One region of the Specibacter sp. NPDC078709 genome, then DNA from elsewhere that is predicted to be linked to it. Evidence: riboswitches for the same ligand, from Rfam matches in the RefSeq annotation. Region 1 holds a riboswitch; each other region holds the start of a gene.
What was found. Region 1 has a riboswitch for S-adenosylmethionine ahead of AB0P14_RS14425 (DUF1737 domain-containing protein). Riboswitches for the same ligand answer to the same signal wherever they lie in the genome.
Positions count from the first base shown of each region.

Region 2: it holds a riboswitch for S-adenosylmethionine, as region 1 does, so the genes downstream of both, AB0P14_RS02810 (hypothetical protein) here and AB0P14_RS14425 (DUF1737 domain-containing protein) in region 1, are expected to answer to the same signal.
Region 3: it holds a riboswitch for S-adenosylmethionine, as region 1 does, so the genes downstream of both, AB0P14_RS12615 (ABC transporter ATP-binding protein) here and AB0P14_RS14425 (DUF1737 domain-containing protein) in region 1, are expected to answer to the same signal.

Region 1 is NZ_JBFBLU010000008.1:18,444-20,755, reverse strand. It holds gene AB0P14_RS14435 (O-succinylhomoserine sulfhydrylase) at 1-372, opposite strand, end outside; gene AB0P14_RS14430 (rhodanese-like domain-containing protein) at 486-878, opposite strand; gene AB0P14_RS14425 (DUF1737 domain-containing protein) at 875-1,135, opposite strand; SAM riboswitch class IV at 1,225-1,344, opposite strand; gene AB0P14_RS14420 (Pr6Pr family membrane protein) at 1,457-2,101, shown strand; gene AB0P14_RS14415 (aminodeoxychorismate lyase) at 2,110-2,312, opposite strand, start outside.
Region 2 is NZ_JBFBLU010000001.1:650,487-652,798, forward strand. It holds gene AB0P14_RS02805 (sodium:solute symporter) at 1-1,103, shown strand, start outside; SAM riboswitch class IV at 1,204-1,315, shown strand; gene AB0P14_RS02810 (hypothetical protein) at 1,328-1,672, shown strand; gene AB0P14_RS02815 (helix-turn-helix transcriptional regulator) at 1,669-2,312, opposite strand, start outside.
Region 3 is NZ_JBFBLU010000006.1:147,606-149,917, reverse strand. It holds gene AB0P14_RS12625 (polysaccharide deacetylase family protein) at 1-360, opposite strand, end outside; gene AB0P14_RS12620 (CoA-binding protein) at 411-827, opposite strand; SAM riboswitch class I at 922-1,035, shown strand; gene AB0P14_RS12615 (ABC transporter ATP-binding protein) at 1,126-1,887, shown strand; gene AB0P14_RS12610 (aliphatic sulfonate ABC transporter substrate-binding protein) at 1,945-2,312, shown strand, end outside.

The sequences.
Region 1 (2,312 bases):
ATTCAGTATCACAAAGCAGGAGCCGAACAGTGAGCGCGACGCCACCACCCGGTCCCCGGCACCCAACAAGGCACCCAAAGCGGTGAATACGGCGGACATGCCGGACGCCGTCGCAAAGCACGCTTCTTTGCCTTCGAGTAGCCGCAACCGTTCCTGAAACGTGGCCACGGACGGGTTGCCGTACCGCGAGTACACAAAACGGTCCACTTCTCCGGTGAAGGACGCCTCGGCGGCCTCGGCGGATTCGTACACAAAGCCGGAGTTCAGAAACAGGGCCTCGGAGGTCTCTTGGAAGTTGGTGCGGTCAAGCCCGCCGCGCACGGCAGCCGTGTCCGGGGACCAGGTGGCTGCGTGCTCGTTAAAGTTGCTCAATTACTTGTCCTTGGCATTCGCTGGTGAGTGAGGAGGCTGGATGCTGGCATGCGATGGCACAGTGCAGACGCGCGGGACGCGGCGTTCCGCATGCCGCGTTCCGAGGAAAGGCGTTAGTGCCAGGGTAGATTGCGGTTTTTCCAACCGTTCAGGACACGGTCGCCGAAGCGGTCGGGTTGACCCTCGAATCCCTCGAGTACGTTGTACGCCGTGTAGCCGGCCGCAGTTGCTGCCTCGGCCGCCGCGATGGATCGGACGCCCGAACGGCACAGCAAAACCAGCGGCTTCTCGGCGGGCACTGCGGCCTGTAGCTGTTCCAGGAACTGGGGGTTGTTGGTGCCGTCAGACAGATTCCACTGGATGAAGACCGGTTCGGAGTTCAGCGCGGAAACGTCGGGGACGCCAATATGCGTCCATTCACCTTCGGTGCGCACATCCACCAGGGTGGCTCCGGCAGCTAGGTGTTCCCAAGCTGTTGCCGGGGCCAGATCCCCTGCGTAGCTCACGCGATGCCCTCGCCGTCGAACTCCAGCTCGGCGTCCAGATCGTGCACTGCGTTAGCCACGGCGGCGTCGCTACTGGCAACTGCCTGGGGGAGGATCACGGCCTGGGCGCAGATCACGTTCGTGCCATTAAAGGTGACGGCCGGCCCTCCGTGAAGCACATAGCCTTCGTCGAGGGCTGCTGAGATGCGCTCGCAGAAGGAGCGATCGTCGGGACCGGTGATGAGCCGGTAGGCCAGGGGTGATTCGTCCGCGGACATGTTCTCTCCTCATTGCAAGTGGCCGCAAGGCTGCAAGCGAGAGCTGAGGACGGTGCTCAAAAAATTTGGACATTGAGTTACCGCACCGGGGTTCGCGCTTGCAAACTTCAGCCGTGGAAGCTGGGTTTGCCGAGTAGTCACCTGAGGCACCCCGCCGGAAAGAGGGTTGCCGGCCAGCAAGTCAGGGCTTGACACTGGCACTCATTACTCCCTTTGAAACTAACACATCCACCGCCCCTTGGGACCCTAAGAAGTGCATGTATGGCGCAAAATGACGGCAGCACTACAGACGCGCAGCCCATGAGCTGACAGTATGAATCCATGAGCCTCAGCCGCGCCTTCATCGCCGTCCGTTTCCTCTTTGGCGCGGTGACCTTGGTCGCCGTGGGAATCCAGCTGGGCATTCACATTGGCCACGGCTTCAGCGTGCTGAACTTCTTCAGCTATTTCACCAACCTCTCCAATATTTTTGCCGCCGTGGTGCTGGTGGTGGAGTCGGTGCTGAGCTGGCGCGGCAAGGATCTGGGACCCGCGTGGGCGCTGTTGCGCTGCATTTCCGTGGTGTGCATGGCGTTGGTGGGAATCGTCTTCAGCGCCCTGCTGCGCGATGTGGATTTGGGTTCGCTCCTGCCCTGGATCAACACGTGGCTGCACTATGTGATGCCTGTGGCGATCGTGGCCGACTGGCTCATCACCCCGCCGCGCCACCCCATCGCCTACAAACGCGTGCTCGTCGCCATCGCGTTCCCGCTGGCGTATTTGGCGTATTCGATCATTCGCGGCGCGGCCATCACCTGGTACGCCTACCCCTTCCTCAACCCGTCCGACGGCGGATATGGTCCCGTCCTGCTGACTTGCCTCATCATCGCCGTGGCCTTCGTGGCCATGACATTTCTGATCATGTGGTTGGGTAATTGGCTGAGCGGGCGCTCGGCCCGGCGGGCAGTGGCAGCTTCTGCGGTTTAACTCGGCAGTTAGAGGGTCTGTGCGAGAAGCCCTGAAAGTTCCGCTGTCAACTCCGAACGGATCTCCGGCGTGCCAATCTCTTGGCCGTCAATGGTGTTAACGGGAGCCAACAGACGCAGGCTGGAAATCAACCACACGGCATCGGCATCCAGCAGATCAGCCGGAGTAACAGGCCCGTAACCCAGCTCCCAGCCTGCGGCTTTTGCGGCTG
Region 2 (2,312 bases), on a different contig from region 1:
TCATGGTGCTGTTTGGCCTGGACCGTTGGTTGGCCATTGCCATCGGTGGTGTCATTGTGCTGATTTACTCGACCATTGGCGGCATGTGGTCCATCACGCTCGCCGATCAGGTGCAGTTCGTCATCAAGACCGTGGGCATCTTCTTGCTCATGCTGCCCTTCACCTGGAACGCAGCCGGTGGCCTGGCCGGCATCAAGGAACGCGTTGACGCCAGCTTCTTCCAGTGGGATGGCATCGGCGTACAGACCATCATCACCTACTTTGTGGTTTACACCTTGGGCTTGCTCATCGGTCAGGACATTTGGCAGCGCGTCTTCACCGCCCGCGATCCGCAGGTGGCCCGGTGGGGCGGCGCCACAGCCGGCATCTACTGCATCCTGTACGGCGTTGCCGGTGCCATGATCGGCATGGCCGCCTTTGTGGCACTGCCAGACATCGATGTTGCAGGCCTAGGCAAGGACGTTGTCTACGCCGAGGTCGCCACCTACCTGCTGCCCATGGGCATCGGCGGCATTGTCATGGCCGCCGCCGTAGCCGCCATGATGTCCACCGCGTCCGGCGCCCTGATTGCCGCCGCCACGGTGGCCCGCAAAGACGTTGTCCCCTTCGTTGCCAGCTGGTTCGGCAAAACCATCGATGCCTCCGACACCACCAACCCCGAGCACGACGTCCGCGCCAACCGCTGGTACGTACTGATCCTGGGTGTCATGGTGATCGTCATCTCCATCGTGGTCAACGATGTGGTCTTCGCCCTCACCATCGCTTACGACATCCTGGTTGGCGGCCTGCTCGTGGCCATCATCGGCGGTCTGGTCTGGAAGCGCGGCACGGGCCTCGGCGCCGCCTGGTCCATGGCCGTAGGTTGCGCACTGACCCTGGTCATGTTGGTTCTGTACGCCACCTCAATCATCCCCAGCGCCGACGGCATCTACGCCAACGAGCCCATCTACTTCGGCCTCATCGCCTCGCTGCTGGTCTACGTTGTCATCTCCCTGTTGACCCCGGCAACCCCCGCGCACATCCGCAAGGGCTGGGACGACCGCCTCGCCGCGGCCGTCACGGACTCCAACCCGGATGAAGACGCTGCCACCTTGGTGAAGTAACTCGTGAAGTAACCTTCGCAGAAGTACGACGGCGGATGGTGACGTAATTTATTACGTCACCATCCGCCGTCGGCCGTTAAAACAGTAGTGTAGAGGACAGCTTCAAGAGATGCGGCGCCAAGCTCCGACTGGCCGCACGCCAACCCCATGCTTCACGGGTGGTTCGGATGAGGAAGCGGCCCGCGGAAACCTCCGTTGGGCAAGAGCAAGCAAAGGTCATCGCCATGTCTTCGAGCACCCCTGTCACGCCCCGTCAGCGCCAAAATGTTGGGCAGTCCGCCCCCGCAGCACGGACTGCGGCGGGTCCCGCCGTGGGGAACCTGCCCGCAAAATCCACCGGAATTCCGGTGCTGCCTTCGGTAGATGTGAGCCGCGGCGCCGTTTCGTTTCAAACCCCGAACGGCTTCCACGACTATCAGACGCAGGAGCCGCAACAGCTTGCCACAGCCCTGACCCAGGCGGTTCGCCCGGCCCGCTGGATTCCAGAGCTGGGCACCTTGGTCATCACTGTGGCGCAGAGCGGTGTGCGGGCCGGACGCAACGTGGGTTTCCGGCTCTCCGCTTTCTAGAGCCGTTCACTAGCGCGCCGCTGGGTGGGCTGCTGGGTGTGCTGCTGTACTGCATTGTCTGCCTCGGCCTGCGCGGTTCCCACCAGTTGCGCCAGCAGCACCAGCGCTTCTCGCCCTTCTCGCCCTTCTCGCCCTTCTCGCGCCGACGATCCAGCGACAGCCGTGTGCGTCGCAGCCGTGTGCGTTACGAAGGTTTGATCGGGGTGTTCCACCGATCTGAGGGTCTGTTGGGTCAGCGCAAGTTTCCCGATGAGCGGGTGCGCTAGTTCGTACACCGCAGTCGCGCACGGTTGGACTCTGTGGTCGGCCCAAAGAGAAACGAACTCTGGGCTGGCTACGGCCAAGGAACCCACCAGTTGAGCGAGTAGCGGATCCTCGGGGTACTTGCCAGCGATGAGCCGCAAATTGCCCACCACAGCACGGCTTTTGGATGGCCAGTCCAGATACAGGGCGCGCGTTTCGGTGTCCAGGAAGACCATGGATGCCATGTTCGGTCGTGCTGCAGGCGATAGTGGCGCGGCTATATCTAGATGTGGTGCGAGCAGCGCGTGGCCCAAGGAATTCCAGGCGAGGACGTCACTGCGCCGGCCCAGAATGAGCACTGGTACGTCACCGACAGCCGCCAGCAGTTCCAGCAGAG
Region 3 (2,312 bases), on a different contig from region 1:
CAGCACATAGTCCGGCACCAGCCCTTCAAGGGTGTCTACCCTCCCGGTGGCCGGGTTAGTCGCTGGCTGAGCGCTGGGGACTTCCGACGCCGGAGCTTGCGTACTCGAGGCAGTGCCAGTCGCCGCGGGGGTACTCGAGGCAGCGGCGCTCTCGGGAGGAGTTTTTGTGACCGGGTTGCTTGCGACGGGGGTACTTATGGGCGGCGCGGTAGTAGCTGGCGCAGTTACTGGGCCCGGCAGCGCTGAACTGTTGGTGTTGACCCACCACAGGCCGGTGGCCACGAGTGCAATCGCTAGGAGCAACACCGAAAATGCCACCCAACGGCCACGGCTGGGTGAAAGGTCAAGGTGGCGGGGCATGGCAGCTTTCCTTATTTCTGGAAATCGTTGTTCAGCACAGCCTGCGCCGCTTACAACCCGAGTTTTGCGGCTTCAATCTTGGGACAGGTATTCATCACCACGTCCAGTCCTGCAGCTTGTGCACGTTGGGCCGCGTCCTCGTCAATAACGCCCAGCTGGAGCCAGACAGCCTTGGCACCCTCCGCGATGGCCTGGTCTACAACATCACCCACCCGGGTGGAATTTACAAAACAGTCCACCACGTCGATGGTTCCGGGGACCTCGGCCAAGGCTTTGTACCCCTTGGCACCATGGACGTCATCGCCTTTCAAACTCACCGGGATGATCTCCTGGCCCAGGTGCTGCTGGAGGTACAAGGAAACACCGACGGCAGGTCGCAGCGGATTACCGGACAAGCCCACAACAGCCCAGCGACCGGGTGTGGTCAAGAGCCGGCGGATGAGCTGCGGGTCATTGAGGTGTGCCATGTTACGAGCCTAGTCCTCCCACCGATTGTTACGCTTCGCGAACTCCACCCGCTTGCCGATTTCTGCCGCACACCACTACGTCCTAGTCTTGAGATGACCATCCCGAGCGGCCGAGAGATCTGGCTCATTGACGCCGCAGCAACCCTGGTTGACACCTTTGTAGAAGGAGTCATCGCCGGCAGGGTGCTACCGCCAGGAACGATGGAGTGTTGTGATGTCTGCTTTACTTTCGCCCTCGGTGTCTGCCGAACCAGTGGCGCCACCAACAATAGTTTCTGATCCCCAGGGCACTGCGGCCATGCCGGTTTCCTTTCATGGGCTTGGCAGGTCTTTCAGTTCCAAGGCCGGCACCCACACCGTGCTCCGTGATGTTTCCTTTGACATTCAGGCCGGGGAAATCGTAGCCCTACTGGGACCTTCTGGCTGCGGAAAATCCACCCTCCTGCGTGCCGTTGCCGGACTCGACGCTCCCAGCAGCGGCTCCGTGAGCATTGATGGAACAGCCGTAACCGGCATTGATTCACGCTGTGCCGTAGCCTTCCAGGAACCTCGGCTCCTGCCCTGGAAGTCGATCGCCAGCAACGTGGCGATCGGGGTTCCTGCCGGAGCCGACTCCGCCCGCAGCCGCCTCGTGGTGGAAAATCTGTTGGAACTGGTGGGTCTATCCGCCTTCGCCGGGCACCGGCCGCGGGAAATCTCCGGCGGCATGGCCCAGCGCGCATCCTTGGCCCGCGCCTTGGCTCGCAACCCTGGAGTTCTATTGCTTGACGAGCCCTTTGGCGCGCTGGATGCCCTGACTAGAATCACCATGCAGGACCTGCTGCTGGATATCCATTCGGCAGAACCGACCACGGTTCTGTTGGTCACTCACGACGTAGATGAGGCATTGCAGCTCGCGGACCGGATCATCCTGTTGGGCTCCGACGGCACGGACCAGCCCGGTTGCACCATTGTGCGCACCGTGGACGTGCCCGGCACACGCCCCCGCGACCGGGCATCAACAGAACTGGCCGGGCTGCGCAGCTCACTGCTTACCAGCCTCGGCGTCGACGGCCACTAGCCGCTACTTTTTACTTTCTCTCTTTCACTCTTCAGCACACCCATTTTAAGGACCACCATGTCTAATTCAGCTCTTTTCAACCGACGCTCATTCCTCGGATTCACAGCCGCCGTTTCCGCTTTGGCCCTTGCCGGCTGCACCGGTGAGAATGCAGCCACCGACGCTGCTGGCAAGGTGGGCGGCTCCGATACACTCAACATCGACTTCGCCACCTACAACCCGCTCAGCCTGATTATCAAGGAGAAGGGCTGGCTGGAGGCAACTCTGGCCGAGAAAAACGTCACCGTGAAGTGGTTGCAATCGGCTGGTTCCAACAAGGCCAATGAGGCACTGCGTGCTGGCGCCATCGACGTTGGTTCCACGGCAGGCTCCGCGGCGCTGTTGGCACGCGCCAACCGCTCCCCCATCAAGACAATCTCGCTCTA